One region of the Dietzia sp. IBK-p2-15D genome, then DNA from elsewhere that is predicted to be linked to it. Evidence: predicted binding sites of a transcription regulator. Region 1 holds the regulator's gene; each other region holds the start of a gene.
What was found. The regulator LexA, encoded in region 1, represses DNA repair genes until DNA is damaged. The targets are predictions, from matches to a motif close to CGAACANNTGTTCG.
Positions count from the first base shown of each region.

Region 2: AC3DEV_RS09600 (CoA transferase subunit A) is a predicted target of LexA. The motif match lies at 3,790-3,803, and genes of this name have one in related genera.
Region 3: AC3DEV_RS09935 (HNH endonuclease signature motif containing protein) is a predicted target of LexA. The motif match lies at 1,827-1,840, and genes of this name have one in related genera.

Region 1 is NZ_JBYMTK010000003.1:134,353-144,925, forward strand. Features, by position in the region: gene AC3DEV_RS05885 (class III extradiol ring-cleavage dioxygenase family protein) at 8-739, shown strand; gene miaA (tRNA (adenosine(37)-N6)-dimethylallyltransferase MiaA) at 736-1,689, shown strand; gene AC3DEV_RS05895 (IclR family transcriptional regulator) at 1,686-2,432, shown strand; gene AC3DEV_RS05900 (malate synthase G) at 2,610-4,790, opposite strand; gene dapF (diaminopimelate epimerase) at 4,910-5,800, shown strand; gene hflX (GTPase HflX) at 5,854-7,302, shown strand; gene lexA (transcriptional repressor LexA) at 7,342-8,052, opposite strand; gene AC3DEV_RS05920 (hypothetical protein) at 8,242-8,676, shown strand; gene nrdR (transcriptional regulator NrdR) at 8,788-9,243, shown strand; gene hrpA (ATP-dependent RNA helicase HrpA) at 9,254-10,573, opposite strand, start outside.
Region 2 is NZ_JBYMTK010000006.1:34,577-45,149, reverse strand. Features, by position in the region: gene AC3DEV_RS09615 (valine--tRNA ligase) at 1-1,207, opposite strand, end outside; gene AC3DEV_RS09610 (malate dehydrogenase) at 1,272-2,279, opposite strand; gene AC3DEV_RS09605 (3-oxoacid CoA-transferase subunit B) at 2,394-3,023, opposite strand; gene AC3DEV_RS09600 (CoA transferase subunit A) at 3,027-3,779, opposite strand; gene pcaD (3-oxoadipate enol-lactonase) at 3,890-4,681, shown strand; gene AC3DEV_RS09590 (IclR family transcriptional regulator) at 4,717-5,505, shown strand; gene AC3DEV_RS09585 (acetyl-CoA C-acetyltransferase) at 5,525-6,736, shown strand; gene catC (muconolactone Delta-isomerase) at 6,839-7,120, opposite strand; gene AC3DEV_RS09575 (muconate/chloromuconate family cycloisomerase) at 7,153-8,274, opposite strand; gene catA (catechol 1,2-dioxygenase) at 8,378-9,244, opposite strand; gene benA (benzoate 1,2-dioxygenase large subunit) at 9,575-10,573, shown strand, end outside.
Region 3 is NZ_JBYMTK010000006.1:114,356-124,928, forward strand. Features, by position in the region: partial or broken gene AC3DEV_RS09925 (dihydrofolate reductase family protein) at 1-15, opposite strand, end outside; partial or broken gene AC3DEV_RS09930 (molybdenum cofactor biosynthesis protein MoaE) at 68-274, shown strand; gene AC3DEV_RS09935 (HNH endonuclease signature motif containing protein) at 280-1,803, opposite strand; partial or broken gene AC3DEV_RS09940 (dihydrofolate reductase family protein) at 1,912-2,258, opposite strand; gene AC3DEV_RS09945 (nuclear transport factor 2 family protein) at 2,308-2,730, opposite strand; gene AC3DEV_RS09950 (carboxylesterase/lipase family protein) at 2,790-4,178, shown strand; tRNA gene AC3DEV_RS09955 (tRNA-Ile) at 4,231-4,307, shown strand; gene AC3DEV_RS09960 (cobyric acid synthase) at 4,399-5,964, shown strand; gene AC3DEV_RS09965 (cobalt-precorrin-6A reductase) at 5,961-6,701, shown strand; gene AC3DEV_RS09970 (nuclear transport factor 2 family protein) at 6,728-7,099, opposite strand; gene AC3DEV_RS09975 (cobyrinic acid a,c-diamide synthase CobB) at 7,202-8,662, opposite strand; gene cobO (cob(I)yrinic acid a,c-diamide adenosyltransferase) at 8,656-9,270, opposite strand; gene AC3DEV_RS09985 (magnesium chelatase subunit D family protein) at 9,270-10,573, opposite strand, start outside.

The DNA of each region.
Region 1 (10,573 bases):
TCCGGATGTGAGCCCCTCTGTCGTCCTGGTCCCCGGAGCGCCGGTCCTCGTGCCGGAGCTGTCCGGCTCTGCGGTGGCCGAGACCGAGGGCGGTGTGGCCACGATATGCGAGATGCTCCGCCGGGCCGGACGCGGCGCGACACGGGTCGTCGTCCTGGGGACCGACCACGCGGGCAGAAGTCTTGGGGACATGCGCTCCTCGCTCTCCAGATGGGGGGTCGACGTGCCCGTGGGCCCGCCCGGTGCCCCGCCGGCGCCGCACGCTGCGGTTCCCGACCCGGCGTTGATCGCCTGGTGGCTGCTCGACCTGGCGGGTATCGACCTCCCGAGGAGGTTCGTCGGCGTGACCGGGGGACCGCAGCCCGTCCCCACGCCGGTGTCGGACGACCTCGTCGTCGTCGTCGCCGACGGCCCCGCCTCCCTCACTCCGCGTGCTCCCGTACCGGAGGACCCCCGCGGTATCGCGCTCGACGGGCGGCTCGCCCGGTGGTTGCGCGCCTCGGGCGGGCTCCCCGACCCCGGCGAGCGAGTGGCTGACGAGATCGGCTGGTGGAGCCGGCCCTCGTGGCTCGTCCTGGCGGAGCTCGTCGCAGACCGAACTGCCGTCGAGGCGCTGTCCTGGGCACCGTTCGGCGTGGGGTATCACGGCGCGTGGTGGCCGCCGAAGGCCGCCGCGCATGCCACGGTGGTCGTCGACGCGCCGGCCGCCACGCCCGGCGAACCCGGGGCACCGTCATGACCGGGCGAAACCCCGTCGCCGTGGTGGGGCCGACCGGGACCGGAAAGTCCGAGCTGGCCCTCGGCCTGGCCGAGCGGCTCGGCGGTGAGATCGTCAACTGCGATGCCATGCAGCAGTACCGCGGCATGGACATCGGCACCGCCAAACTGACACCGGCTCAGCGGCGGGGGATCCCGCACCACCGGCTCGACGTGCTGGACGTCACCGAGACCGCCAGCGTCGCGGACTTCCGCACCGAGGCGGAACGCGAGATCTCCGAGATCCGCGATCGCGGCCACGTGCCGATCCTGTGCGGAGGGTCGATGATGTACATCCAGGCGCTTGTCGACGGGTGGTCGATCCCGGACACGGACCCGGACGTGCGCGCCCACTACGAACGTCGCCTCGAGCAGATCGGGGTGCAGGCCCTGCACGCCGAACTCGCCGTGGTGGACCCCGAGGCCGCGCAGACCATCCTCCCCAGCGACCCCAGGCGCACCGTGCGCGCATTGGAGGTCGTGGAACTCACCGGCAAGCCCTTCTCCGCCTCCCGACCGACGATCGGGGAGCCGCGCTGGGGCACGCGCATGCTGGGCCTGCGCTGCGGTCTGCCCGAATTGGACGAGAGGCTGACGACGCGTACGGCCGCGATGTTCGCCGACGGGCTCGTCCCGGAGGTCCGCCGGCTCGTGGGAGTCGGGCTGCTCGAGGGCGTCACCGCACGGCGCGCGATCGGGTACGCCCAGGTGCTCGACGAGATGGACGGGCAGCAGCGGATCGACGACGCCGGGGCGGCCCGCGCCGAGGAACGGACGGTGATCGGGACCCGCCGCTACGTCCGGCGCCAGCGGTCATGGTTCGGCCGGGATCACCGGATCCGGTGGATAGACACCGACACCCACGGACGCGACGCCCACGCACCCCGCCCGCTCGAGGCCGCGCTGGGGATCCTCGGGGAGGGCCGACCGTGAGCAGCCCCGGACCCGGGCGGCCGCGGGTCCAGTCCGTCGACCGGGCCTTCGACCTACTCGACGCGCTGAGCATCCGCGGGGGTCGGGCGAGCCTCGGGGACCTCGTCGCCGACACGGGTCTGGCCGCCGCCACCGTCCACCGGTTGTGCGGCACGCTCGCCGAGAGCGGGCACCTCCGGCGCGACGCGGGCCGCGACTACCTGCTCGGACCGCGCCTCCAGCGGATCGGCGACGTCGCCGGACGCGCCACCGCGTCCTGGGCCGTGCCGGTGCTCACCGCCGTGGTCGAGGGCACCGGGGAGACCGCCAACCTGGCCGTCCGGGAGGGCGACGGGGTGGTCTACCTCGCCCAGGTGCCGTCCCCACACTCGATGCGGATGTTCACCGAGGTGGGACGACGGGTGGACGTGCACTGCACCGCGGTGGGCAAGGCCCTGGTCGCGGGCGACGACGACGACGAGGTCCGCAGGATGCTCGACAGGGCGGGCATGCGCCGCTTCACCGACTCGACCATCGTCGAGCCCGACAGGTTGATCGACGAACTGCGGCTGGTGCGACAGGCCGGGTTCGCCACCGATGAGTCCGAGCAGGAGGAGGGCGTCCGCTGCGTCGCCATCGCGGTGGGTACCGGGGACGCCGCCTTCGCGGTGTCGGCATCCGGCCCGGAGGCCAGGTTCACGCGCGATCGCCGCGACGCCGCCGTCGCGATCCTGCGTGCGGCCGTGGCCGGGCTCGTCCCCTGATCTCGCGTCCGGCGAGCACGCCCGCCCGCCGGACGCCATCGGGCCGGGCGCAGGACGCCCGCGGCCGTGAGAGCGGAGAATCCGCCACCCCCGCCCGGAACCGGCCCCACCGGCGTGGGATCGGAAGTCGGGCGGACGTGGCGGATTCTGCGGGTCGGCGGGTGGGCCGGCGCCGGTCTAGCCCGCGTTGGCGGCCTTGAACTCGCGACGACGGCGATGCAGGATCGGCTCGGTGTAGCCCGACGGCTGCTTGGTGCCCTCGAGGATCAGTTCCCGGGCCGCCTGCCAGGCGATGGACGAGTCGAAGTCCGGTGCCATGTTCCGGTAGGCGTCGTCGCCGGCGTTCTGCTTGTCGACGATCTCGGCCATCCGGCGCAGCGAGTCCTCGACGTCGTCGGCGGTGATGATGTCGTGACGGATCCAGTTGGCCAGCATCTGCGAGGAGATCCGCAGGGTGGCGCGGTCCTCCATGAGGTTGACGTCGTGGATGTCCGGCACCTTGGAGACGCCGATGCCCTGCTCGACCCACCGCACGACGTAGCCGAGGATGGTCTGGCAGGAGTTGTCGACCTCTTCCTTCTTCTCCTCGTCCGTCCAGTCCGTGGACGGGGCCAGGGGGACGGTGAGGATGTCGTCGACACTCGCGCGGGCACCCCCGGCGAGCAGCTCTTCCTGCCGGGTCATGACGTTGACCCGGTGGTAGTGGGTGGCGTGCAGCGTGGCGCCGGTCGGCGAGGGCACCCACGCGGTGTTGGCGCCGGCCTCGGGCTGGCCGATCTTCTCGGCGAGCATCTCGGCCATGAGGTCGGTCTTGGCCCACATGCCCTTGCCGATCTGGGCACGGCCACGCAGGCCGCACGCCAGACCCGTGTCGACGTTGAAGTCCTCGTAGGCGTTCATCCACCGGGCGCCCTTCATCTCGCCCTTGCGGATCATCGGCCCGGCCTCCATGGAGGTGTGGATCTCGTCGCCGGTCCGGTCGAGGAAGCCGGTGTTGATGAACACGACCCGTTCGGTGGCCTCGGCGATGCAGGCGGCGAGGTTGACCGAGGTACGACGCTCCTCGTCCATGATGCCCACCTTGAGGGTGTTCTCGGGCAGCCCGAGGAGCTTCTCGACACGACCGAACAGCTCGGTGGTGAACGCGACCTCCTCCGGCCCGTGCTGCTTGGGCTTCACGATGTAGATCGACCCGTGGCGGCTGTTCCGGCGCTCGTTGCCCTCGGCGATCCCGTGCATGCCGGCGAGCGAGGTGACCAGTGCGTCGAGGATGCCCTCGGGCATCTCGTTGCCGTCGGCGTCGAGCACGGCCGGGTTGGTCATCAGGTGGCCGACGTTGCGCACGAACAGCATCGAGCGGCCGTGGAGACGGACTTCACCCGAACCATCGGGCGCGGTGAAGACCCGGTCGTCGTTGAGGACACGGGTGAAGGTCTTGTCGCCCTTGGTGATCTCCTCGGACAGGTCTCCCTTCATGAGACCCAGCCAGTTGCTGTAGCCCTGGGTCTTGTCCTCGGCGTCGACGGCGGCGACCGAGTCCTCGAAATCCATGATGGTGGAGACGGCGGACTCCAGGACGACGTCCTTGACGCCGGCGCCGTCGGTCGAGCCGATGGGGGAGTCCGGGTCGATCTGGATCTCGATGTGCAGACCGTTGTTGCACAGCAGGACCGAGGACGGGCTCGAGGGCTCGCCCAGGTAGCCCACGAACTTCTCCGGGGCCGCCAACCGGGCGGTCGACCCGTCGGACACGGTCACCTGCAGGCCTCCGTCGACCACGGCGTAGGCAGTGGAGCCCACGTGGCTGCCCGACTCCAGCGGTGCGGCGTCGTCGAGGAATTCACGGGCCCAGTCGATGACCTTGTCCCCGCGGACTTTGTTGTATCCCGAGCCCTGCTCGGCGCCGTCGGACTCCGGGATCGCATCGGTGCCGTAGAGGGCGTCGTAGAGCGAACCCCAGCGGGCGTTACCCGCGTTGATCGCGAACCGGGCGTTCATGACCGGCACGACGAGCTGTGGGCCGGCGACCGTGGCGATCTCCGCGTCGACGTTCTCGGTCGTGACGGAGACGGACTCGGGCTCGGGCACCAGGTACCCGATCTCCCGCAGGAACGCCTTGTAGGCGCCCGGGTCGATCGGCGCCGGGTTCTCGTGGTGCCAGGCGTCGATCCGGGACTGCAACCGGTCGCGGGTGTCGAGCAGTTCGCGGTTGCGGGGGGCCATTTCGGTGAAGATCTCGGAGGCGCCCGCCCAGAACGCGTCGGGATCGACCCCGGTGCCCGGGATCGCCTGGGAGTTGACGAAGTCGTACAGGACCTCGTCGACCTGGATTCCGCCGACAGTGATGCGTTCGGACATCGATGCTCTCCTGGAGGTAGGGGACCGTTCTCCAGGCCGACTCTAGTGGGCGTACCGTCCGGCATCATCCGACATTTCCACAGTGCGGAACGGCCCCCGCCGGCGAGTACGATTTCGCCATGACTTCGACGCGCCAGGCCTCGCAGCCCGACGGTATCGCCTTCCTCAAGGGCCACGGCACCCTCAACGACTTCGTGATCCTCCCGGACGATCAGGCCGACCTGGACCTCGACGTGGACCTCGTACGGGCACTGTGCGATCGGCGTGCCGGAATCGGCGCCGACGGAGTCCTGAGAATCGCGACCGCCGGAGCCCTCGTCGACCGGGGCGTGCTCGCGACCCTGCCGCCCGGCGTGGACGGTGGGGACTGGTTCATGGACTACCGCAACGCCGATGGTTCCATCGCGGAGATGTGCGGCAACGGGGTCCGGGTCTTCGCCCACGCCCTCGTCGCGACCGGGAGAGCGGAGTCCGGCTCCATCCCGGTGGGCACGCGGTCAGGGGCCCGCCCCGCCGAGGTCCTCTCCCACTCGGGTGATGACGCGGTGGTGCGGGTGGACATGGGGGAGCCGCGTCTGCTCGGACTGTCCTCGGCGGAGGTCGGTGGCCGGACCTTCGCGGGACTCGCCGTCGACATGGGAAATCCGCACCTCGCCTGTGTGGTCCCCGATCTGGACGCCGCGGACCTCGCCGGGCTGCCGGTGCAGGAGACCCCGGTGTACGACCGGGACTTCTTCCCCGACGGCGTCAACGTCGAGATCGCCACCCCGATGGTGGACGGTCGGGTCTCGATGCGGGTCCACGAGCGGGGATCAGGGGAGACCATGTCCTGCGGAACCGGAATCGTCGCGACCGCGGTCGCCGCGCTGGCCGACTCGGGGGAGGCGACGGGCGACGTCGTCGTGGTGGTCCCCGGCGGCGAGGTCGAGGTCTCACTCACCGAGGCCGGGTCCTCGCTCACCGGGCCGTCCACACTCGTCGCCCGCGGTCATTACCACCGTGGTCGGTAGCACACCGTCTCGCACGGGACACCGGGGGGCCCGGTGTGAGAAGATGAACCCGAATGACTACTGATCACACGGCCGCTGACCGGCCGACACGCGACCTCGATCCGTCCATCGGTGATTTCCAGCTCGAGGAGAGATCCTCGATGCGCCGGGTGGCGGGACTCTCCACCGAACTCCAGGACGTCAACGACGCCGAGTACCGCCAGCTCCGACTCGAACGGGTCGTGCTCGTCGGTGTCTGGACCGAAGGGTCCGCCGCGCAGGCGGACGCCGCGATGGACGAGCTCGCCCAGCTCGCCGAGACCGCGGGATCGGAAGTGTGCGACGCGCTCATCCAGCGCCGCGACAAGCCCGATGCCGCCACATACATCGGGTCGGGCAAGGTCAGCGTCCTCAAGGACGTGATCGCCGCGACCGGCGCGGACACCGTCATCTGCGACGGCGAACTCACCCCGGGACAGTTGCTCGCGCTGGAGAAGGCGGTCAACGTGAAGGTCATCGACCGTACCGCGCTGATCCTCGACATCTTCGCGCAGCACGCCACCAGCCGTGAGGGCAAGGCCCAGGTGACCCTCGCCCAGATGGAGTACATGCTCCCCCGTCTGCGTGGGTGGGGCGAGTCGCTGTCGCGCCAGGCGGGCGGTCGTGCCGGGAGCAACGGCGGCGTCGGTCTCCGTGGCCCGGGTGAGACCAAGATCGAGACCGATCGGCGTCGGATCCGCGAGCGGATGGCCCGTCTGCGCCGGGACATCAAGGGGATGAAGCAGGCCCGAGACACCAAACGGCACCGACGGCGTTCCACTCCGGTGCCGTCCATCGCCATCGCCGGATACACGAACGCCGGGAAGTCGAGCCTGCTCAACAGGATCACCGGAGCCGGCGTCCTGGTTCAGAACGCCCTGTTCGCCACACTCGACCCGACGACGCGCAAGGCCGAGTTGCCTGACGGCAGAGCAGTCGTCTTCACGGACACCGTGGGATTCGTCCGACACCTGCCGACCCAGTTGGTCGAGGCGTTCAGGTCCACACTGGAAGAGGTCGTCGACTCCGAGTTGCTCCTCCACGTCGTGGATGGTTCGGATGCCTTCCCGCTCCGCCAGATCGAGGCGGTGCGCAAGGTGATCAACGAGGTGGTCGAGGAGCAGAACGCGGAGCGGCCTCGGGAACTCCTGGTGATCAACAAGATCGACGCCGCGGATCCCGTGGTCCTCACCGAGTTGCACCACGCGCTGCCCGACGCCGTGTTCGTCTCGGCGGTCACCGGGCAGGGTGTCGACGAACTCCTCGAGCGAATCACGCAGATCGTCGCCTCGGGGGACACCGAGGTGACCCTGTCCGTCCCGTACTCCCGCGGGGACGTGGTGTCTCGGGTCCACGCCGAGGGCGCAGTGGTCGAGGAGGAACACACCCAGGACGGAACCCGGCTGGTGGTCCGACTGCCCGCGTCCGTGGCCGGCGAACTGGACGAGTTCGCCGCCCGCGGTCCACATGACGGCGCCGCCTGACCCCTGCGGGGACGGGCGGCGCGTCGTTCGAACCGGGACTCAGAGTTTCCGGAACACTGTCACGACCTTGCCGAGGATCGTCGCGTGCTCGCCCGGAATCGGGCTGAACGACGGATTGTGGGGCAGCAACCAGACTCCGCTCGAGTCGTTCCGGAAGGTCTTGACCGTCGCCTCCCCGTCGATCATGGCGGCGACGATCTCCCCGTTGTCCGCGACGTTCTGCCGCCTGACCACCACGTAGTCGCCGTCGCAGATGGCGGCGTCGATCATCGACTCGCCGACGACCTTGAGCATGAACAGATCGCCTGATCCGACGAGGTCCGACGGCAGCGGGAAGATCTCCTCGACGGCTTGCTCCGCGAGGATGGGCCCGCCCGCCGCGATCCGGCCGAGCACGGGGACGTAGACGGGTTCGACCGCGCCGCCCGGACGCTGGGGCTCCGGAGCAGGTGACCGACGGCCCCGTGACTTCTGCCCCGGGACACCGTGGACATCGACCGCCCGCGGCTTGTGCGGATCCCGCGTCAGGAAGCCCTTCTTCTCCAGCGTGCGGAGTTGATGCGCCACCGACGACGTGGACTGCAAGCCGACCGCGTCCCCGATCTCGCGGATGCTCGGCGGATAGCCACGCTCCTTGACGGTGTCGTGGATGTGGAGCAGAACGCTCTTCTGTCGGTCCGTCAGTGACTCGAAATCGGGCTTCGGCATCTCGTGTGGTCCCTTCGGCGAATGGATGTTCGACGCTGTGATCTGTCTACACCCTAGTGCCACGGGCTGCGGCGCGCCACACACGTGTTCGAAGAAATTCCTCCGTGGATCGTGACTGTGTCGGAGTCGCGTGATACAACTCTAGGGGAGTTCGGATTCGAACAGATGTACTGAGAAACACATACAGGTGTGCGAATCACGATCGCACACCGTATCGAGTAGGGAGCCACCATGACCGTTGTCGAGCTTCAGTCCCACCCACGTCCGGCCGCGCGGTGGACCGAGGTCTGCCCCGACGACCATCGTGGACGGGTCGCGCACCTCGACCGGCCCGGTGACGTGTCGGCGCGGTCCACCCGTGCGCCGCGACGCCCCCTGGCCCGACCGGAGGGCAGCCGGCCCGCCGTCACGTCCTCGCGTGCGGAGAATCTCGTCCGGCCGCGGGTGACCGCCCGTCCGGCCGCCGTCACGTCGGTCGCCCCGGGTCGCCGCGTGCTCGTGCGCCCGGTCTCCACGGACCGCGTGCGGGCGTGCCATGTCGAGGCCCCGGCGTCCACCGGGGTCGTCGACGACGTGCCGGCCTGGGCGCTACTGGCGTGCGGGATCGCATTCGGCGTGATCATGCTTCTCGCAGTGGCCTTCCTCGGTGGACCCGCCTACGCGTGACCGGGCAGCGGGCCTCCTAGAATGGACCGTGGGCGGTGGTCTACCGCCCCCGCGTTCCGTCAGGCACGATCCGAGACGCGTGAACTCCGGTCGACGAAGGGCCCCACGGGAATGTACTGCCCGACATGCCACCACGAGGACTCCCGGGTAATCGACTCACGATCCGTCGACGAGGGTCAGGCGATCCGGCGTCGCCGGGAGTGCCCCCGGTGTGGACACCGGTTCACGACGCTGGAGACGCCCCTGCTGACGGTTCTCAAGCGGAACGGGGTGACCGAGGCGTTCAGTCGGGACAAGGTCGTCCGCGGTGTCCGCCGCGCGTGCCAGGGACGATCGGTTGACGAGGACGCTCTGCGTCGCCTCGCCCAGCAGGTCGAGGACGCTGTGCGATCCGGCGGTGCGTCCGAGGTTCCCGCCCACGAGATCGGGCTCGCCATCCTGGGCCCTCTGCAGGATCTGGACGAGGTCGCCTACCTGCGGTTCGCGTCCGTGTACAAGCAGTTCAGCTCGGCCGACGACTTCGAACGCGAGATCATCGCCCTCCGGGAGCGCCGCGCGAGCCGCTGACCACGCGGCATCATCGGGACGACCGCGGGGCGAGCGCAGACGCCACCGCCTTGTCGATCCGCTCTGCCGAGACCGGCCGGGCGGTACCCAGTGACTGCGCGAACAGCCCCACCCGGTACTCGGCGAGCATCCACCGCAGGTCGCGGCACGCCCGTGCGCCACCCGGCCGCCGCCGCAGCGCGGCGCACGCCTCCTCGACGATCGACTCGGAGCGGTTCAACTTCGCCGTGAGTTCGCCGTGCCGGGCGGGTGACTTCTCCGCGAGGTCCAACCGGAGGCCGACCGCCCGCACATGTCGCTCCAGATGTGGAAGCACATCCGAGGGATGGCGGGCGAGGAATCCGCGCCCGACGAGGAAGTCCAGTGAAGGACGGACATCGTCGGCGACATCTGCGGGCGCCCCCGCCAGACGGCCCGACACGGACTGGGCGGCCATCAGCGCGGGAACCGCCGACGAGATCGCGGACGCCACCGCACCGGGGACCTCCGCCCGCGCAGTGGCCTGGAGTTCGTGGAATTCCGCGACCGTGAGAACCGGTGCGCCCTTTCGCCGGGCGATGATCCGCCCACTCGCAGCGAGCGATGCATCCGACACCAGGGATTCCATCCCTCCGTGCGGGTACTGGGTGAGCGCGAGTCGCTGCTGGACCGGACGGCCGCGCAGAATCGACGCCGCGGAGACCAGGCCGGCCGAGACCAGCGTGAGCACCGCCGACGCCTGGGTGGATCGACGCTCGTCCTCCGTGGCGCACGCCACGAGGTGAATTCCGTCCCCACCGACACGCAGGGCGGGGTAGACGGTCACCTCGACCCCGTCCACCGAGCCGGTGACCGACTGCGGGAGGTCGCCGACGGTGTCGGATGTCCACTCCCGGTAGGGCCCCCTGTCGGGTACCAGACGGGCGTTGAGGGTCGCCCGTACCCTGTCCACCAACCGGGTCCTCAACTGCGCGAGATCCGTTCCGGAGGCCACGACCTCGTCCCCGTCGACCACCTCGAAACGCATCCGGAGATGGCCCGGTAGCTGGTTCTGATCGAAGTCACGCGGGTCGACCGTGGTACCGATCCGAGTAGACAGCGCCCGCGCGAGCGCGACGGACAACGGGGCGGACCGGGGCGAGACGTCTCCCGCCAACAGGGACGCGAACTCGGCGGGCGGAGAACACAGTCGACGCAGATACTTGGGCAGCGTGCGGAGCATCTCGGTATAGAGCTCCTCCCGCAGCCCCGGCACCAGCCATTCGAACCCGGCGGTGGTGACCGAGGACAGCTGCGGCAGCGGGATGCGCACCGTGATCCCGTCGGTGGTGACGCCCGGATCGAACGCGTA
Region 2 (10,573 bases), on a different contig from region 1:
GGCTCGTCGGGTGGATCACCGTGTCACCGTCGCGCACGGCGTCCCCGGCCATCCTCGCCAGTTCCTCGACCCGCACCCACCACTGGAGCGACAGCCGCGGCTCGATCGGCTCGCCGGACCGTTCGGAGTGGCCCACCGAGTGCAGGTACGGACGCACCTCCTTGACGATGCGTCCCTGCTCGGCGAGGTCCTCCCGGACGGCCTTGCGGGCGTCGAAACGGTCCATGCCGTCGTAGCGGGTCCCGGTCCCGGTGATGTGGCCGGTGGCGTCCATGATCGTGGGCATCTCGAGGCCGTGACGCTGGCCGATCGCGAAGTCGTTGGGGTCGTGCGCGGGCGTGACCTTCACCGCGCCGGTCCCGAACTCGGGATCGACATAGTCGTCCGCGACCACGCGCATGGTCCACCCGTCCCGGAACGGGTGCGGGATCTCGGTGCCCACCAGGTGCGCGTAGCGCTCGTCGGAGGGATGGACGGCGATCGCGGTGTCACCGAGCATCGTCTCGAGCCTGGTCGTGGCCACGACCAGGTGCGGCTCGGAGTCGTCCATCGAGCCGTAGCGGAAGCTCACCAGCTCGCCCTCGACGTCCGCGTACTTGACCTCGATGTCCGAGATCGCGGTCTGCAGGGTGGGCGACCAGTTGACCAGTCGCTCGGCGCGGTAGATCAGGCCGTTGTCGTAGAGCTCCTTGAAGATGGTCTGCACCGCGCGCGACAGTCCGTCGTCGAGGGTGAACCGCTCACGCGACCAGTCGACACCGTCGCCGAGGCGACGCATCTGCTCCCCGATGGTCCCACCGGACTCGCGCTTCCATTCCCAGACCTTCTCGATGAACGCGTCGCGGCCGATCTCGTGGCGGTCGATCCCCTCGTCGCGGAGCTTGCGGTCCACGAGGGTCTGCGTGGCGATCCCGGCATGGTCCATGCCGGGCAGCCACAGGACCTCGAAGCCCTGCATGCGCTTGCGCCGCGTGAGCACGTCCATGAGGGTGTGGTCGAGCGCGTGGCCCATGTGCAGGCTGCCCGTGACGTTGGGCGGCGGCAACACCACCGAGTAGGCGGGCTTGTCGCTGGACGGATCGGCCTCGAAGTAGCCGGCCTCCACCCAGCGCTGGTACAGCCCGCCTTCCACCTCACCTGGGTTCCAGGAGGCGGGCAGGGCGTCCGCGCGGTCGGTGTTCGGGGAGGCAGAAGCTGGAGTCGTCACCCGACCATCCTAGGCCGTGGACGCCGGGGCCCGGCACACGCCGTCAGCCCCGGTGCACCCGAGGTCAGTCGGCCAGTCCCAGTCCGTGAACGGCGTCACGCTCCGAGACCAGCTCCGCCACCGACGCGTCGATGCGGGCTCGTTGGAAGTCCCCGATCGCCAGTCCTTCGACGACCTCCCACTCCGCGCCGCGGCTGCGGCAGGGCAACCCCGTCACCACACCCGGCACGGTGCCGTACTGCCCCTCCGACGGCAGTGCGACCGTGGTCCAGCTCTCCCCACTGGTGCCGTGCACCCAGTCGCGCATCTGGTCGACCGCCGCGCCGGCGGCCGAGGCGGCCGACGACGATCCGCGCACCGAGATGATCTCGGCTCCCCGGTTCGCGACCCGTGGGATGAACGTGTCGGCCAACCACTCCTCGTCGAGCCCGGAGGTGACCGGCTCGCCTCGTCGCGTCAGGTACGACACGTCGGGGAACTGGGTGGCCGAGTGGTTGCCCCATACCACCACCCCGTCCAGGTCGGCGACCGGCGCTCCCAGCCGGGTGGCGAGTTGGCTGAGCGCGCGGTTGTGGTCGAGCCGCATCAGGGCGGTGAAGCGACCGGCGGGGACGTCGTGCGCGTGTCGGTGGGCGATGTAGGCGTTGGTGTTGGCGGGGTTGCCCACCACCACCACCCGCACGTCGTCGGCGGCGTGGGCGTTGATGGCGCGGCCCTGTTCCCGGAAGATCGCCCCGTTGGCGGTGAGCAGGTCGGCGCGCTCCATCCCCTTGCCGCGCGGCCTGGCGCCCACCAGGAATGCCGCGTTGGCGCCGTCGAACGCGGTGTCCACGTCGTCGGTGATCTCGATCGACTCGACCAGCGGGAGCGCGCAGTCCTCGATCTCCATCGCGACGCCCTCCGCCGCGACCACGGCCGACGGGATGTCGAGCAGACGCAGGCGGACCGGGGTCCCGGGCCCGAACACCAACCCGGAGGCGAGACGGAACAGCAACGAGTAGGCGATCTTTCCGGCGGCGCCGGTGACGGTCACGGTGGCCGGGGTGGCGGTGACCGGGGTGGAGGTGCTCATGTGGGGCGGACCTTCCGGGGACGACGACGGGGTCGGTTCCCACAGTAGTGAGAAACCGACCCCGCCTCCCGCCTCCGCGGGCGGTGTACACCTGACGTCCACCCGAGGGTCGACTCAGGCGTGGATCTCGGCGCCCGTCTTCCGGCGGACCTCGTCGATCGTCACGTCCGGCGCCAGTTCGACGAGCCGGAAGCCCTCCGGCGCGATGTCGAGGACGCAGAGGTCGGTGACGACCCGCTGGACGCAGCCCTTGCCCGTGTACGGGAGCGTGTTCTCCTGCATGAGCTTGAGGTCGCCCTTGCGGGTGACGTGGTCCATCATCACGATCACGCGGTCGGCGCCGTGGACGAGGTCCATCGCACCGCCCATGCCCTTGACCATGGCGCCGGGGACCATCCAGTTGGACAGGTCGCCGGACTGCGAGACCTGCATAGCGCCGAGGACGGCGACGTCGACGTGGCCGCCGCGGATCATGGCGAAGGACTCCGACGACGAGAAGAACGCCGCCCCCGCCTCGGCGGTGATGGTCTCCTTGCCGGCGTTGATCATCTCGGGGTCGAGCTCGTCGTCCGTCGGGTACGGCCCGACGCCGAGGATGCCGTTCTCCGAGTGGAGGGTCACCTGCACACTCTCGGGAAGATAGCCGGGGATGAGGGTGGGCATACCGATACCGAGGTTGACGTACTGGCCGTCGGTGAAATCCGCGGCGATGCGGGCCGCCATCTGCTCGTGGGTCCAGCTCATGGCTCAGGCCTCCCTGGTGGTGCGGATCTCGACGCCGGTCTCCTGGCGGCCGACCTCGACGATCCGTTGGACGAAGATGCCGGGGATGTGGACGTTGGCCGGGTCGATCCCGCCCGGCTCGACGACCTCCTCGGCCTGCACGATCGTGATCCGACCGGCCATGGCCACGTCCGGGTTGAAGTTGCGGGCCGTCCCACGGAACTGCAGGTTGCCCATGGTGTCGGCCCTGTGGGCGTGGACCAGGGCGAAGTCGGTGACGATCCCGCGCTCGAGGACGTACTGTTCGCCGTCGAAGACCCGGACCTCCTTGGGCTCGGACGCCTTGGCGACGCCCCCCTCGCCGTCGTAGCGCAGCGGCAGGCCCCCGTCGGCGACCATCGTGCCGACGCCGGCCGGGGTGTAGAAGGCGGGGATGCCGGCGCCTCCGGCCCGCATGCGCTCGGCGAGCGTGCCCTGCGGCGTGAGCTCCACCTCGAGCTCGCCGGAGAGGTACTGGCGGGCGAACTCCTTGTTGGCGCCGACATACGAGGCCGTGGTCCGGGTGATCCGGTGCGATTCCAGAAGCTTGCCCAGGCCGAAACCGTCGGTGCCGCAGTTGTTGCTCACCGTGCTCAGGTCGGTGGCGCCCTGCTCGAGGAGCGCGTCGATGAGGACGGCGGGGATGCCGACCAGACCGAACCCGCCCACGGCCAGGGAGGCACCGTCGGGGATGTCCGCGACCGCGTCCGCGGCCGACGAGAAGATCTTGTTGGTCATGTCACGAACCCTATCCGGTGTTCGCATCTTGTACAAGTGTTCGCCCTTCGCACGATCTCCGCGTATCGTGGTCCCGAACCGGAAGCCAGACGCACGAGAGGACCGACACCATGCCCGCCACCCTGTCCCACGAGGTCAGCGGACCCCGGTCCGCCGACACCCCCGTCCTCGTCCTCCTCGGATCACTCGGATCCGACCGTTCGATGTGGGACGCGCAGGTCCGGGACCTGTCCCGCGACCACACCGTGGTCGCGGTGGACCACCGGGGCCACGGCACGTCCGAGGTCGTCCCCGGGCCGTGCACGATCGCCGACCTGGCCGCCGACGTTCTGGCCCTGCTCGACTCGCTCGACGTCGACCGGTTCCACGTGGCCGGGTTGTCGCTCGGTGGCGCGGTGGCCCAGTGGCTCGCCGTCCACGAGCCCACCCGCGTGCTCTCCACCGCCCTCCTGTGCACCGCCGCGAAGTTCGGTGAACCGTCCGGCTGGGCCGATCGCGCCGCCGCGGTCCGCGAGGGCGGGACGGCCGCGGTCGCCGACGCCGTCGTCGCACGGTGGATCACCGCCGCGCGGGCCGAGGCCGAGCCCGAGCTGGTCGCCGGGCTCCGTGAGATGGTCCTGGGCACCCCGGCCGAGGGATACGCCTCCTGCTGCGACGCGCTGGCCGGCTGGGACAACCGCGCCGAGCTGGGTCGGATCTCCTGCCCCACCCTCGTGCTCGCCGGGGAAGAAGACCCCTCCACTCCCCCGGAGGTACTGCGCGAGATCGCCGACGGGGTGCCCGGAGCGGACTTCGTCGTCGTCTCCCCGGCGGCCCACGTGCCCACCGTCGAGATCCCGGACCGCATCACCGACGTGCTCCGCCGACACCTCGACGCCGCACGGAACACGGGCGCGGCGTGACCCGCCCCGACGTGGTGTCGACCCCGGCCGGGTCCGTGGACGACGGCGGGGACCGCCCGGCCTCCCCCGACTTCGTCCAGTCGCTCGCGCGCGGCCTGGCGGTCATCCGGGCATTCGACGCCCGCCAGCCCCGCCAGACCCTCAGTGACGTCGCGCGCAACACCGGCCTGACCCGGGCGACCGCCCGCCGCTTCCTCCACACCCTCGTCGAACTGGGCTACGTGGACACGGCCGACTCTGTCTTCTGGCTCACCCCCCGGGTCCTCGACCTCGGGTACAGCTACCTGTCGGCGCTCCCGCTGACCGATCTCGCCCAACCGCACCTGGAGAAGCTCAGCTCGCGGCTCGGCGAATCCTCGTCCGTGGCGGTCCTCGACGGCCCCGACATCGTCTACGTGGGGCGCGTCCAGGTGCGTCGCATCATGACCATCGGCATCACCATCGGAACCCGGTTCCCCGCCTACGCCACATCGATGGGGCGGGTCCTGCTCGCCTCGCTCCCCGCCGAGGACCTCGACGCCTACCTCGCCGCGACGGACCTGCGGGCGCTCACCCCCCACGGCCTCGCCGACGAGTCAGCGCTCCGCGCGGAGCTCTCGCGGGTGGCCGAGCGCGGGTGGTGCGTCGTCGACCAGGAACTCGAGCCCGGCCTGCGCTCGGTGGCCGCCCCGGTCCACGACCGCCACGGCGCGGTCAGCGCCGCCCTCAACGTCTCCACCCACGCCGCCCGCTACTCCCCCACCCAACTCGACGACGAGGTCATCCCCGAACTGCTGGCCACCGCCCGCGCACTGTCGGCGGACCTCGCCATAGTCAACCGCTGAACCCGAACGAAGGAACCCCATGCGTGACGTCGTCATCTGCCAACCCCTGCGCACCCCCGTGGGACGCTTCGGCGGGGTGTTCCGCGACCTGGACGCGAACACCCTGGCCACCGACCTGCTCACCGCCCTCGTCGAGCGCACCGGCCTGACCGGAGCCGACGTCGACGACGTGGTGCTGGGACAGGGCTCCCCGAACGGCGAGGGGCCCGCCATCGGCCGCATCGCCGCACTCGACTCCCCCCTGGGGATCGACGTGCCGGGCATGCAACTCGACCGGCGCTGCGGCTCCGGACTCCAGGCGATCATCACCGGCGCACTCCAGGTCGCCTCCGGCGGCATGGACCTCGTGGTCGCCGGCGGCGTCGAGTCGATGAGCCAGGTGGAGTTCTACGCTTCCCCGAGCCCCCGCTGGGGCATCCGCGGGGACGGGATCTCGCTGGTCGACCGTCTCGGCCGGGCTCGCACGACCGTCGGCGGACGCTCGCACATCATCGACGGCGGGATGATCGAGACCGCCGAGAACCTCCGTCGTGAGTACGGCATCAGCCGGGACGAGCAGGACCGGTTGACCGTGCAGTCCCACCAGCGGGCCGTGGCCGCGCAGGAGTCCGGGGCGTTCGCCGAGGAGATCGTCCCGGTGACCGTTCCGCAGCGCAAGGGTGACGACCTCGTCGTCGACACCGACGAGCATCCCCGTGCCGACAGTTCCGTCGAGGCGCTGGCGCGCCTGCGGCCCATCATGGGCCGCACCGACCCGGAGGCCACCGTGACCGCCGGGAACGCCTCCGGCCAGAACGACGGTGCCGCGATGTGCATCGTCACCACCGCGGACAGGGCCGCCTCCCTCGGACTGACCCCCCTGGTCCGCCTTGCCTCGTGGGCCGTCGCGGGCGTGGCACCGGAGACGATGGGCATCGGGCCGGTCCCCGCCACCGCCAAGGCGCTCGACCGACTCGGCCTCACGCTCGCCGACATGGATGTCATCGAGCTCAACGAGGCGTTCGCCGCGCAGGCCCTGTCCGTGATGCGCGAGTGGGACCTCGACCCCACCTCCGAGCACCTCAACCCGCACGGCTCCGGCATCTCCCTGGGCCACCCCGTCGGCGCCACCGGGGCGCGCATGCTCGCCACCCTGTCGCGCGAGATGGTGCGCCGCGACGCGCAGTGGGGCCTGGAGACCATGTGCATCGGAGGCGGCCAGGGGCTCGCGGCGGTGTTCGAGCGCGTCTGACCGACACACCTCCCGCGCGACGAGGCCGCCCGCCCCTTTCGGGGCGGGCGGCCTCGTCGTCTTCCGCGGGACGGGAGTTCCCGGGCGGTCAGCCCGGCGCGATCACTCGATTCGCGACGGGTGCCGCGTCAGGGCCATGACCTCGATGTCCATGTACGGGAACAGCGGCAGCCCCTGGAGGATCTCGTGCAGTTCGTCGCCGGACTCGACATCGAAGATGCTGATGTTCGAGTACCGGCCCACGATGCGCCACAGCTCCCGCCACGTGCCGGAGCGCTGCAGCTCCTGGCTGTAGGCCTTCTCACGGGCCAGGGTGTCGGCGCGGACCTCGGGGTCCAGGTCATTGGGGATGTTGACGTCCATGCGGACGTGGAACAGTGCCATCGTCGGGCTCTCCTTCTCGTGTGGTGCCGCGGTCAGCGGCGGGTGAACTTGTCGACGGCGTCGTGGTCGAGCTCGACGCCCAGCCCGGGCCCGGACGGCAGGTGGACCCGGCCGGCCTCGTAGCGGATCGGGGTGGTCACGTAGGTCTCGGCGAGCAGCAGCGGCCCGAAGAGCTCCGAGCCGTAGTTGAAGCCGGGCTCGGCGCACGCGAGATGCAGTGAGGCGACGGTCCCGATCGGCCCCTCGAGCGACGTGGCGGCGTGGCAGGCGATCCCGGCCGCGCGGGCGATCGCCACGACCTCCTTGCCCCGGGTCAGTCCACCGAGCTTGGTGGTCTTCACCGCGATCACCCCGGCCGCGTCCCGGCGTGCCACCTCGAGGGCGTCGTGCGGGGACTGGACCGACTCGTCGGCCATGAACTGCACCGGCAGCGAGCGGTTGAGCTCGGCCAGCACCTCGATCTGCTCGGTGGGGGTCGGCTGCTCGATCAGCTCGATGCCGGCCTCGACGAGCGCCGGGAGGTGGACGTTCGCGGTGAACCGGTCCCAGCGTGCGTTGATGTCCACCCGAAGCCCAGCCCGGCCGTCGAGGCGCTCGGCCAGCGCCGCGATGCGGGCGACGTCCTCGGCCGGGTCCAGGGCGCCCATCTTCAGCTTGAACGTGCGGTGACGATCCGCGGCGAGGAGTTCGTCGATCTCCTCGACCATCTCCTCGAGCGGCATTGCCCCCAGGGCCCACGTGCACTCGATCGAGTCGCGGACCGCTCCGCCGAGCAGCGAGCGCACGGGTACGTCCAGCGACCGGGCCCACGCGTCGAACAGGGCGATCTCGAGGGAGGCCTTGGCGAAACGGCCGCGGGCCACCACGCCCTCCATCGCCTCGAGGACGGCGGGGATCTCGTCGACCCGCCGACCGACGGCCACGGGGGCCAGGTACTTCTCCACCAGGACCTGCATGGTCTCGGCGGACTCGCCTCCCCACCAGGGGCCGCCCGGTGTGACGCCTTCGCCGTAGCCCACGACCCCGGACTCGGTGGTCACCGCCACGAGCAGGATCGACTGGGCGGTGGCGGTGGTGGTGGCGAACTTGTGCGGCCTGATGAGCGGCACGTCGAGGATCCGTGTCTCCACGGAACGGATGGTCAGGTCAGACATCGTCGAGCCCTTCGTAGTGGTGGTCCGGCCGGATCGACCGCCGACGCCCCGGCCGCTCGTGGCGGCCGGGGCGGGCGGGGATTGCAGACGAGGTCGTCGCCGGTCAGGCCACGAAACGCTTCTCGGAGACGGGGTCCAGGACGAAGTCGTAGACGACCTCGTCGATCCCGTCCGCGTTGGGCTTCGGGTCCAGGATCAGCTCGGGCTTGACGGCCCCGGCCACGTCGTCCTCGACCCACTTTCCACCCTGGAAGTACAGCTGGGTGGTGATGAGGCGCTTGCCCGGGGCGGTGACCTTCAGGTGCAGGTGCGCCGGACGCCACGGGTGGCCACCGTAGCTGGCGATGAACTCGCCGGTCGGGCCGTCGTGCGGGATCTGGTACGGCGCCGGCTGGACCGTGGTGATGTGGAAGTTGCCCTCGGCGTCCGTGGTGAAGGTGCCGCGCAGGTTCCACTCCGGGATGCCCATGCCGTCGTCGAACTGCGAGTAGTAACCGTCGGCGTCGGCGTGCCACAGCTCGACGGACGCGCCCTCGATGCCCGTGCCGTCCAGGTCGCGGACCTGGCCCTTGAACACGAACTGCGTGCCCTTCTCGTCCTCGCGCATCGGCATGACGCCCACGGCGCCGAGGTCCGGGGCGTTCGGCACGTAGTAGGGGCCCTCGATGGAACCCTTGGTCCCGTTGAAGATGCGGCTGTTGGAGTCCTCGATGAAGTGCTCCAGGAAGACGTCCAGCCAGAGCGGCCACTCGCCACCCTCGCCGACCTCGATGAGCCACTGCTTGAGGACGCGGTACTCGTCGTAGGTGACCTCGTGCTCGAAGATCACCTCGGACAGCTTGGTGAGCACGTCCTTGTAGATGGCGGCCGCACGCTCGGTGCTCGTGTCGGACGTGAAGCGGCTGCCCTTGAACTTGTCCGTCGCGGCGGAGCCGGAGCCGGCGGCGGTGGGCACTGCGGTGCTGGTCATGACGCTCCCTCTGGTGGGGTCGGGGTGGGGGTCGGATCGGACCGGTGGGGCCCGGTCGATGCCCCTACTGTGCGCCGGATTCGATGTGTCGTCAATCACCGTCCACTACACATGTAGAGCGCATTTCGTGCGCGGAGCGAACGTTTTTCGGGCAATGGTGCAGGTCTCGTGCCTGGAGCCTCCACAGTGTTCGCATTGCGAACGCGGCACACCTAGGTATGACTAGGAGGTGCCCTAGTGTGATCGAACCCACAGTAGGGCACCGTGGAGGAACACCGGCAGCAGGCCGCATCGTCGCGGCCGGAACCGACCCCACGCTAGGAGCCCTCGATGTCAGATCGACTCGACCACGTCCAGGCCACCCTCGAGACCGCACTCGAGGACCGGCCCGCGGACGGCATCATCCGCGCCAACCGTCGCATCTTCACCGACGAGGAGATCTTCGAACTCGAGATGAAGCACATCTTCGAGGGCAACTGGGTCTATCTGGCGCACGAGAGCCAGATTCCGGAGGTCGGCGACTACTTCACCACCGACATCGGCCGCCAGCCCGTCGTGATCACCCGCGGCAAGGACGGGCAGCTCAACTGCCTCATCAACGCCTGCTCCCACCGCGGCGCGATGCTCTGCCGGCGCAAGACCGACAACCGCACCACCCTGACCTGCCCGTTCCACGGCTGGACGTTCTCCAACTCCGGGGAGCTGCTGAAGGTCAAGGACCCGCGGGACGCCGGGTACCCCGAGCAGTTCAACACCGACGGCTCGCACGACCTGCGTCGCGTGGCACGCTTCGAGAGCTACCGCGGGTTCCTGTTCGGCAGCCTCAACCCGGACGTGGTCCCGCTGGAGGAGCATCTCGGTGACAGCCGCACGATCATCGACATGCTGGTCGACCAGTCCCCCGAGGGACTGGAGGTCCTGCGCGGCTCGTCCACCTACACCTTCGACGGCAACTGGAAGCTCCAGGCCGAGAACGGGGCCGACGGTTACCACGTGTCGGCCACCCATTGGAACTACGCGGCGACCACCGCGCGCCGCTCGTCGGGTGAGTCCAAGAACGAGACCAAGGCGATGGACGCCGGCACCTGGGGCAAGCAGGGCGGCGGCTACTGGTCGTTCGAGCACGGCCACCTGCTCCTGTGGATGTGGTGGGGCAACCCCGAGGACCGGCCGCTGTGGGACCGCCGCCAGGAGCTCGCCGACCAGATCGGCACCAAGAAGGCCGAGTTCATGGTGGGAGCCTCCCGCAACCTGTGCCTGTACCCGAACGTGTACCTGATGGACCAGTTCTCGAGTCAGATCCGGCACTTCAAGCCCGTCTCGGTGGAC
Region 3 (10,573 bases), on a different contig from region 1:
ACACTCCGCTCCCCCCACGGCCCGGGACACTCTCGCCCGGCTCTGCGCCGAGGTCGCGGGGGAGCACTCGGCGCGGGTGGCGGCGGTCCACCGCGTGGGTGTGCTGCCGGTGGGCGAGGTCGCGATGGTGGTGGTCGCCGTGGCACCGCATCGGGCCGAGGCGTTCGCGGCGTGCTCGGAGCTCATCGAGCGGCTCAAGCACGGGGTGCCAATCTGGAAGCGGCAGCGCTTCACCGACGGCGTCTCCGAATGGGTGGGCGTCGGCGACTGCTGAGGCGGTCAGGCCGGCCGTCTGCGGGGTCCGCGCGGGTTCTGACCCGGCGGATTGATGAGTGTGCCGTCGTCGGCGACGATGCGGTCGGCGAAGGCGTTCCACTCGCGTTCCCAGATGGCGTCACGGGCACGGGCCAAGGGGCCCTTGGGTCTGGTGCGGTGTTCGTGTCCGGTGTCGGTGATGATGACGAGTTCACCCAACGGCCCGGACCGGTAGGCGTTGGTCCCGAACGTCTTCTCCCGGTGGTGTTTCCGACACAGGCAGACGAGGTTCCACTCGGTGGTCGGCCCGCCGAGCTCGGGATCCTTCTTGTTGAACGCGATCACATGGTCCACGTCGCAGGCCTCGGCGGGAACCGAGCACCCCGGGTGACGACAGGTGCCGTCGCGCATACGGATTCGCTCGGCCATCGCGGGGGTGATCACGTAGCGCAGGGCGTGCTCGGGGGAGTCGAGCACGCCGGGGGCGGGGTCGATGAGCTCGAACCGCACGCTCGCGTCGTCGCCCTCGAGCAGTTCCGTGCAGAGCCACTCGACGCTGCTGTACGTGCCGTGGACGAACTCGACACGGTTGGGCAGGCCCCGGGCTGCGGAGGCGATCACGCTGATGCGGATCGGCTGACCGGCCCGCGCGGCGTTGCCCAGTGTGGGCCGGGGCAGGTCCGCCCCGAGTCTGACGTCGCCGAGTTCGATGCCGTCGTGCTCGGACGCAGGGGCCGGGCCGGAGCCGGGGCTGGTCGCGGACGGGCCACCAGCAGGCGGATAGACGGCGAGCGCGGCGAGGGCGTCGGCGCGGAGCTGATCCAGGGAACCGTCCAGTCCGTCCGCCGAGGCGGCCGACGCATCGGTCTCGATGCGACGCCGGAGGAGCTCGGCATCGGCGGCGGTGAGCCTGGCCCACATCGTGGCCATGCCGTTCCGGTCGCCGCGGAATCGGACCGAGCGGGTGGCGGCCGCCGCTGCGGCGGCGTCCTCCGCGGCAGCCGGGTCGTGTCGCTCCACGGCGTCATCGATCGCCGAGTCCACCGCGTTGCGGGTCGGCCGGTCGCCACCGTCGAGATCGTCCGTGAAGCGCGCGACCACCTCGTCCTCCACGACCGACACGATCGCGTCCGGCACCTCCGCCAGGCGACACGCGATATCGACCGCCAACTGCTCGGGCAGCAGCCCGCGGTCGACCGTGGACCGCAGACGAGGCAGCCGTCGGTGGATCTGCGTCCCGGCCGTCACCAACCGCGCAGCGTGCCAACACGTGAGCTGACATGCCGCCACGAGGTGATCTCGGGCCCTGGCCTGCGGATCCAGCCGGGCGTACGCGGGTCGGCGCGAACCGGCGCCGGCCTCCTCCGCCTGTGCCTGCTCGGCCCGGGCGAACTGTTCGACCAGGACATGCGCCGCCTCCAGCCGCGTGGCCCCGGCGCGGTTCTGCGCCAGCGTCGCGGCACGGGCCGCCTCGCTGACGGCCTCCCTGTCGACCATGCCGAGGGGCTCGGGTACGGCGAACAGTGCACTCGTCGTCGTCGTCACCATTCCACCCCCTCCGCCACCGGCATCGAATCTACATTCGACAGTACCCGCACCGGCTCACTAGCACAAGGGTTCGATCATCTTCGATCACTCACCCCAACCTGGAACCCACCCACTGCGCCAGGGAAACACTGTCGCCTGCATCCGATCGACCAGACCGGCGGCCATCAGCGCCCGGTTCATCGACAAGCTGCCGTGCGAGCGCAACGACACGTCGGATTGCTGCTTCAAGCGAGTGACCACCTCGACGGCGTCTCCGCTGACGATGGCCGCGTCCGGCCAGTCGAGGGGACCATCCAGCGTCGTTGACACCACCGTGGTCAGCAGCGTGGTCATCTGGGTGACCCAGGGGTCGAACACGCCGGAATCGTCAGTAGGCCGCCCCAATCACCGTTGTCGTTGTACGACCCGAAGCCGTTGAGGCTGGCGAAGACGTCAAACGTGTAGGTGGCGGTCATGGTGTTGCCTCCTAGATCGTGGACGTCTCCCATGGGAGGCGTCCGGAGGTCAGCCGGGTTGGAGTGTCCGGAAATCGCCTCGGTCGAAGCTGATGTGGAACCTCCTCGAGTCGATCCGCCAGCCCTCCGGCGTCCGGGTCCACAGATCCGAATACTCGCCGAAGCACTCGTATGACAGATCGGACTGGTCCCCGGTGCCGAGGTGGAGGACACGCGCGTACGTGAGGCTTCGTGCCCGGTCCTCGTCTCCGTGGAAGGCGAGCTGGACCCGATGGTTGCCCAACAGGTGCTGGGACGGTCCGCAGCCCCCGAGGTGCTCCCTGACCCTCTCGATGATCGCCTTCAGACCGGTCGCGCCGTACCCGGTCGCGGACTCGGTGAACAGCTCGCCCAGCCCGTCCCAGTCACGTGAGTCCAACGCTGAGGCCACGTCGGCCAGACGCTCGATGATCAGGTCCCTGTCACTCGTCATCTCCCCTTGGTCGCAGGGATCGCCGGGGGATCTCAGCTGTCCTGGCTAATCTGGCCGCCATGACCGACGTCGAGATCGCGCTGTCCACCGGCCGCGTCAAGGGCACCGACCTGGGGGATGTGGTCCGCTACTACGGCATCCCGTACGCCGAGGACCCCGTCGGCGACCTGCGGTTCGCCGCCCCGGTCCGCCGCGAACCGTGGCCGGGCGTCCGGGACGCGACCAGGCCCGCCGCCACCGCGCAGCGGCTGCGCTTCGACCCCGCTCCGGCGATCCCCGAGCCGATCGTCGCCGGAACGGACATCCTGCACGTCGACGTGTGGGCTCCCACCGAGGGCACGGGCCACCCGGTGCTGGTGTGGATCCACGGCGGCGGGTGGGAGTCCGGTTCGTCGCACCAGCCCTGGTTCGACGGGACCGCCTTCGCGCGCGCCGGGATCGTCGTGGTCTCGGTGGGCTACCGCCTGGGCGTCGAGGGGTTCACCGCGTTCCCCGACGCCCCGGACAACCGCGGGGTACGCGACTGGATCATGGCCCTGGAGTGGGTCCGCGACGAGATCGCGGCGTTCGGCGGCGACCCCGGGCAGGTCACGGTGTCGGGTCAGTCGGCGGGCGGCGGGGCGGTGCTCTGCCTGCTCGCCTCGCCGTTGGCGGCCGGCCTGTTCCACCGGGGGATCGCCTCGTCGCCCGCGGTGCTGCGATCGCCTGCCGCTCAGGCCCCCAAGGGGACGACCGCCGCGGAGCTGGCAGCAGGCGGTCGGGGCGCCGTCGACGAGTTCCACCGTCGACTGCGCAAAGACAATCCCTTCCTCATGCCGTTCCGGCCGACAGTCGGCGACGACACCGTCCCGGTCCCACCCCTGGAGGGCATCGGGAGCGGGCCCGGGCTCGACCTTCCCCTGCTCATCGGCTCCACGGCCACGGAGTTCGAGGGAGTCGTCCGGGCCCTCCCCGGGCCGGCGCTGGTGCCGGGTGCCGCGATGATCCTGCGGTCCCAGGAGCTGCCCACCACCGGACTGCGCGCGCTGGCCAGACAATCGGCGGGCAAGTCGCTGCGACGGGCGGTGGGGGCGGTGGTCGACGCCGCGACCATCCACTCGACCGTCGTGCGAGCGGCGGAGACCCGGGTGGCCGCCGGCGCACCCACCTGGGTGTACGACTTCCGCTGGGCCGAGGGCCGCGGCGCCGTGCACTGCGCGGACCTGCCGTTCTTCTGGGCGGTCCCGGAAGCCGCGAACGTGCGGGCCTACCTCGGAGCTGACGCCCCGCCGGAGCTCGTCGACGCGATGCACCGGTCGTGGGTCGACTTCGTCCGCTCCGGGGACCCGGGGTCCCCGCCCTATGCGCCCCTCGGGAGGCGGGTGCAGGTGTGGGATGACCCTCCCGCCGTCGTCGAGGACGGACTGGCCGATGTCCGCGCGGTTTGGTGGCCCGCTGGTGGCTCCTGACACCTTGCTACGATTGCGCCGCGCGTGCCGGTGACGTTCCCGGTGCGTGCGGGGGGCTATAGCTCAGTTGGTTAGAGCCGCGGACTCATAATCCGCTGGTCGCGGGTTCGAGCCCCGCTGGCCCCACCACCGCTGGCCCCACCACCACGCCGCGACCCCACCTCGGACGTGGGTCGGCCCGGTCAGGCGGGTCCGGAGCGTCCGACTAGGATCGATCTCCATGGTCGCCTCCCTGCTCGTCGCCGGTACGACCTCGGATTCGGGCAAGAGCGTCGTGACCACCGCGCTGTGCCGGGCGTTCGCCCGCCGCGGCATCGACGTGGCCCCGTTCAAGGCCCAGAACATGTCCAACAACTCGATGGTGGTCGCCGCCCCTCGCCGCACAGGTCCGCACAGCACAGGCCCGGACGGCACCGCCGAGATTGGGCGCGCGCAGTGGATCCAGGCCCTGGCCGCGGGCGTGGCCCCGGAGCCGGCGATGAACCCGGTGCTCCTCAAGCCCGGTGGCGACCGGCGTAGCCACGTGGTGGTGATGGGACAGCCGGCCGGGTCGGTGTCCTCCCGCGACTTCGTCGACGGACGGGCCCACCTGGCCGAGGCCGCGTTCGCCGCCTACGACGACCTCGCCTCCCGCCACGACCTGGTCATCTGCGAGGGCGCCGGCAGTCCCACCGAGATCAACCTGCGCTCCAGCGACTACGTCAACATGGGCCTGGCCCGGCACGCGGACATGCCCGTCGTCGTGGTGGGGGACATCGACCGCGGGGGCGTCTTCGCCGCCCTCTACGGCACGGTCGCGCTGCTCGAGCCCGCCGATCAGCGGCTGGTCGCCGGGTTCGTCATCAACAAGTTCCGCGGCGACCCCACGCTCCTGGCGCCCGGGTTGCGCCAGCTCGAGGACCTCACCGGCCGCCCGGTCCACGGGGTGCTGCCCTGGAATCCCGACCTGTGGCTGGACTCGGAGGACGCCCTCGCGGTGGGTCCCCGCGCCGCTCACGCCACCGCCACCCTGCGCGTGGCCGTGATCCGTCTGCCGCGCATCAGCAACTTCACCGACGTCGACGCCCTCGGCCTGGAAGCGGACGTGGAGCTGGAGTACGTCACGGAGCCCCGCGACCTCGCCGGGGCGGACCTCGTCGTCGTCCCCGGGACCCGCGCCACCCTCGACGACCTCGCCTGGCTCCGCGCCCGGGGCCTGGACCGTGCGCTCACCTCCCACGTCGAGCGCGGCGGCGCGGTGCTGGGGATCTGCGGCGGCTTCCAGATGCTCGGCGGGGAGATTTCCGACCCGGACGGCATCGAGGGCGAGCCCGGCACGCGCGTGACCGGCCTCGAACTGCTCCCCATCACCACGCGCTTCGGCGCGGAGAAGGTGCTGCGGCTGCCCACCGGACGCGTGCTGGGCCAGGACGTGGGCGGGTACGAGATCCACCACGGGAGGGTGAGCGTCGGCGGCGGGCGCGAGCGGGTCGACGACGACGAGGAGTTCCCCGGCGGAGCCCGGCGGGGCCGCGTGTTCGGCACCATGTGGCACGGAACCCTCGAATCGGACGGCTTCCGGTCGGCGCTGCTGGCCGAGGTCGTCGGCGGCTGTGGGGGTGATGGCTCCGGCGGCGCGGGTCGTATGCGCCCGGCGTCATCGGTGAGTTTCGCCCGGGCCCGCGAGGCGCGGCTCGACCTGCTGGCCGATCTCGCCGAGGAGCACCTCGACCTGGACGCGCTGCTCGAGTTGGCTCGCTCGGGCGCTCCGGAACTGCCGCTGCTGCCGCCGGGGGCGGACCGATGAGCGTGCTGATCCTGGGCGGGACCGCCGAGGCCCGCGACCTCGCCGTACTGCTGCAGGAGCACGGCCTGCGGTTCTGCTCGTCGCTGGCGGGCCGGGTCGCGCGGCCGCGGTTGCCGGTGGGGGAGGTGCGCGTCGGCGGGTTCGGCGGCATCGACGGGCTGCGGCGGTACCTCACGGAGGCCGGCGTGACGGCGGTGGTGGACGCCACCCACCCCTTCGCCGCCGGCATCTCGGCCAATGCCGCCGCCGCCTGCGCCGCCGCGGAGGTCCCGCTGCTCCGCCTCGAGCGGCCGGGGTGGGCCGCCGCCCCCGGCGCGGAAGGCTGGCACTGGGTGGACGACCACGACGAGGCCTCGGCGACCGCGTCCTGCGTGGGCCGGCGGCCGTTCCTCACGATCGGCCGGCAGTCGCTGGACAGGTTCGTCGGCCCGCTCGCCGGGCACCACGCGCTGGTCAGGGTGGTGGACCCGCCGGAGGTGGAGCTGCCCGCGCCGTGGCGACTGCTGCTGAACCGCGGCCCCTACTCGGTGGCGAGTGAGCGCGAGCTCTTCGCCGACCACGGCGTGGACGTGCTGGTCACCAAGGACTCGGGCGGCGGTCACACGTGGTCGAAGATGGCGGTGGCCGACGAACTCGGCGTGCCGGTCGTGGTGGTGCGGCGGCCCGGGTCCGCGCCGGGCGTGCGAGTGGTGGACGATGCGGCTGCCGCTGCGGAGTGGGCCGGCGCCGCTGACTGACCTGGCCGGAACCCCGGGAACCGCGGTTAGAGCAACTCGATGTGGATCTCCCGGATCCGGTCATCGTCCACCGTGTAGCGGCCGCGCAGATGCAATTTCACGGTCTGCCCCTCGTCCAGCGACGTTCCCATGAAGTTCTTCACGTCGGCGCGTGCGGTGAGCGTGTTGACCACCGTGACGGTGGCCGTGTCGCCGCTGACCTCGATCTCCTCGGGCGTCATGCGGTCGACGAACGTACTGGTCATCGCGCGGTAGGTGTCGAGGTAGGCGGAGAGTCCGTGCTGCGTGCCGGCGGCGGAGTGCAGGACGACATCCTCATCGAGCACGGCGGCCAGATGGTGGGGGTCCTCACTGTTGTACGCGTCGAAGTAGGCGGTGATGACGTCGCGCACGCTCATGGGGTCTCCTCGGTGGTCGTCACGACCCTGGCGGTCATTGGGACCGGACGCGGGGTCTACGCATATTCGGCCAGAACGCGCCCGCGACCGCAAGGGGCCCGGTTAGCCGAGTCGGGCGGGCCGGCGCGCGGGGGCGAAGCGCCGCGCGTGCGCCGCGAACCGGGCCGCCATCGCCGGATGCCCCGCCCAGTGCGAGTGCAGGTAGGAGGCGTGGACCGACCCGCTGACGAAGCCCTCCGGTCCGGCGCTGCTGGTCCAGGCGGGAGCCGCGCCCGGCCCGTCCGTGCTGGGCACGCCCGCGTGAGAGCCCGCCGCGCCCCCCGCCCCAGCCGGCGGGTTCACGGCCGTGCGGTGGAACTCGTGGCCGGTGACCTCGGTGCCGGCGGTCGCCAGGACGCTGTCGGCGACCGCGGTCGACCGGCGGTAGGCCAGCGTGAGCCGCGGGGCCATGGCCGCGTCGGCGTCGACCGCACCGACCATGGGGACACCGTCGAGGGTGCAACAGAGGTAGAGCAGGCCCGCGCACTCGGCGACGGTCGGCGTCCCGGCGGCCGTCGCCGCGCGCAGTGCCCGCAGCATCGGCTCGTTGGCGGCGAGGTCCGCAGCGTGGACCTCGGGGAACCCGCCCCCGAGGTAGATCCCCGCGGCGGTGTCGGGCAGTGCCTCGTCGGACAGCGGGTCGAACGGCACGACCGAGCAGCCGGTCGCCTCGAGCAACTCGACCGTCTCGGCATAGCGGAACGTGAAGGCCCGGCCACCGGCCACGGCGATGAGCCGGCGGCCCTCGTCGTCGTCGACCTCGTGGGCTCGGTCACCACCCAACGCCACGCGCGCCGACCACGCCTCGCCCGCCAGCGGCGGCGCCTCACGCGCGATCCGCATGACGGCCTCGAGGTCGATCGACGCCGCCACCTTCCCGGCCAGGTGGTCGAGCGACCGCGCGGCCTCCGGGCGTTCGGCGGCGGGGACCAGGCCGAGATGGCGGGAGGGGGCGGTGACGTCGTCGTCGCGCTGGAGGACGCCCAACACCGGGATGCCGAGTGGGGCGAGCGCGCGGCGGACCTCGTCGGAGTGGCGGACGGAGCCGGCCTTGTTGAGCACCACCCCGGCGATGCGCACGGCCGGGTCGTAGGAGGCCATCCCCAGCACCACCGCGGCGATGCTGCGCGAGGCGTGGGAGATGTCCACCACCAGCACGACGGGGGTCCCGGTGAGCGCGGCGACGTGGGCCGTGGAGGCGAACCCGTCGCCGCCGATGTGCCCGTCGTACAGGCCCATGACGCCCTCGATCACCGCGACGTCGGCGGGTCGACCCGCGCCGGCGCCGTGCAGCAGCAGCGGCACGATTCGCTCCTCGCCCACCAGGTGCGGGTCCAGATTGCGGCCCGCCCGCCCGGTGGCCAGGGCGTGGTAGCCGGGGTCGATGTAGTCGGGGCCCACCTTGTGCCCCGAGACCTCCAGCCCGGTGCGGCGCAGCGCGGCCATGAGGCCGGTCGCGACGGTGGTCTTGCCGTGCCCCGACGCCGGCGCGGCCACGACGATCCGCGGCAGCGCGGTCACCATTCGATGCCCCGCTGACCCTTCTGCCCGGCGTCCATCGGGTGTTTGACCTCGGTCATCTCGGTGACCAGGTCGGCGACCTCGAGCAGCCGGGGGTCGGCATCGCGGCCGGTGATCACCACATGCTGCCGGCCGGGGCGGTTCGCGACGGTGGCGACCACGTCGTCGACATCCACCCAGCCCCATTTCATGGGATAGGTGAACTCGTCGAGCAGGTAGAGGTCGTGCCGCTCGTCGGCGAGGCGCCGCTTGATCTCGGCCCATCCTTCGGCGGCGTCGGCGGCGTGGTCGTCCTCGGTGCCGTCCTTGCGCGACCACGACCACCCCGAGCCCATCTTGTGCCACTGGACCGGCCCGCCCTCGCCGGTCTCGTCGTGCAGGCGGGCGAGGCGTTCCATGACGGTCTGCTCGCCGATGCGCCACTTGGCGGACTTGACGAACTGGAACACCCCGATGTCCCAGCCCTGGTTCCAGGCGCGCATCGCCAGGCCGAACGCGGCGGTGGACTTCCCCTTGCCGGGCCCGGTGTGGACCATGACCAGCGGCCGGTTGCGGCGTTGGCGGGTGCTGAGCCCGTCGTCGGGCACGATCTCCGGCTGTCCCTTGGGCATCAGGCCACCTCGTTCCGGGGGTCGACGCCCCGGGGGCGCGCGGTGCGGGCGCGGGCTGTGTGAACGTCGACCGTGTCGGTGAGTCCCTCGGCGGTGACCTCGCCCAGTGGCACGTGCTCAGCGCCCAGGTGCCCGGCGAGCTCGGAGGCCAGGCCCATCCGGAAGCGGCCGGTCTCGCAGTCCACCACCACCGAGGCCACGCCGAGGGAGGCCAGCCCGGTCGCCGCGGTGCGGGACCTGGCGAGGGCGTCCGGGCCGTGGGTGGCGCGGCCGTCGGTGACGACGACGAGGAGGGCCCGCCGCCGCGGATCGCGGACGCCTTCGATGCGCAGGACCTCGGCGGCGGTGAGCAGTCCCTCGGCCAGTGGGGTCCGGCCGCCCGCCGGGAGTTCCGCGAGGCGGGTGGCCGCGATGTCGACCGACGAGGTGGGCGGCAGGGTCACGTGGGCCGCGGACCCGCGGAAGGTCACCAGTCCCACCTTGTCGCGGCGGCGGTAGGCGTCCAGCAGTAGGGAGAGGATCGCGGTCTTGACCTGCTCCATCCGGGTGCGGGCGGCCATGGAGCCGGAGGCGTCCACGCAGAACAGCACGAGGTTGGACTCGCGGCCCTCGCGCACCGCCGAGCGCAGGTCCTCGGCGGCCAGCCGGAGTCGGCCACCGTTTGGGCCGGCTCCGCGACCGCGGGCGGACTGCTGCGGCGCGGCGGACCGGATCGTGGCGGGCAGGTGCAGGTCGGACCCGGTGAACGCGCCCTCGCCGATGCGCCGGCCGCTGGTTGTGATGGCCCTCGACCGGCGGCCGGCAGCGCCCTGGCCGGTACCGGCGACGGCGAGCAGGCGGGTGCGGTACGGCGCCGCGGCCGCGGTGACCGTGCCTGGCTCGGGCGGGGTGGGCCCGTGTGCACCGGGCTCGGAGGCGTCGGCGGTCTGGCCGTGGGCATCGTCGTCCGATTGGCCGCCCGATCGGCCGCCCGCCTGGTCGGTGCCCGCGGTGCCGGAGTCGTCGCCAGCGCCGGGGCTGTCCTCGGTCTGCTCGGTCTGCTCGGGCGAGTGCTCGTGCCCGGCGTGCTCGGCCGAGGCCCGCGCCGGGGTCGACTCGGCGTCCGGGGTGTCTGCCGACGCGGACTCGTCTGCGGACTCCGACTGTTCGGCGTCGTCGGCCGGCGCGGTCTCGTCCCGGGGGTCGGGATCGGGCTCGTCGTCGTCGCCCAGGAGCCGTTCCAACAGGTCCTCGTCGAGGCCCGGCGCATCGAACGGGGCACGACGGCGGCGGTGGGGCAGTGCCATGCGCGCGGCGACGCGGA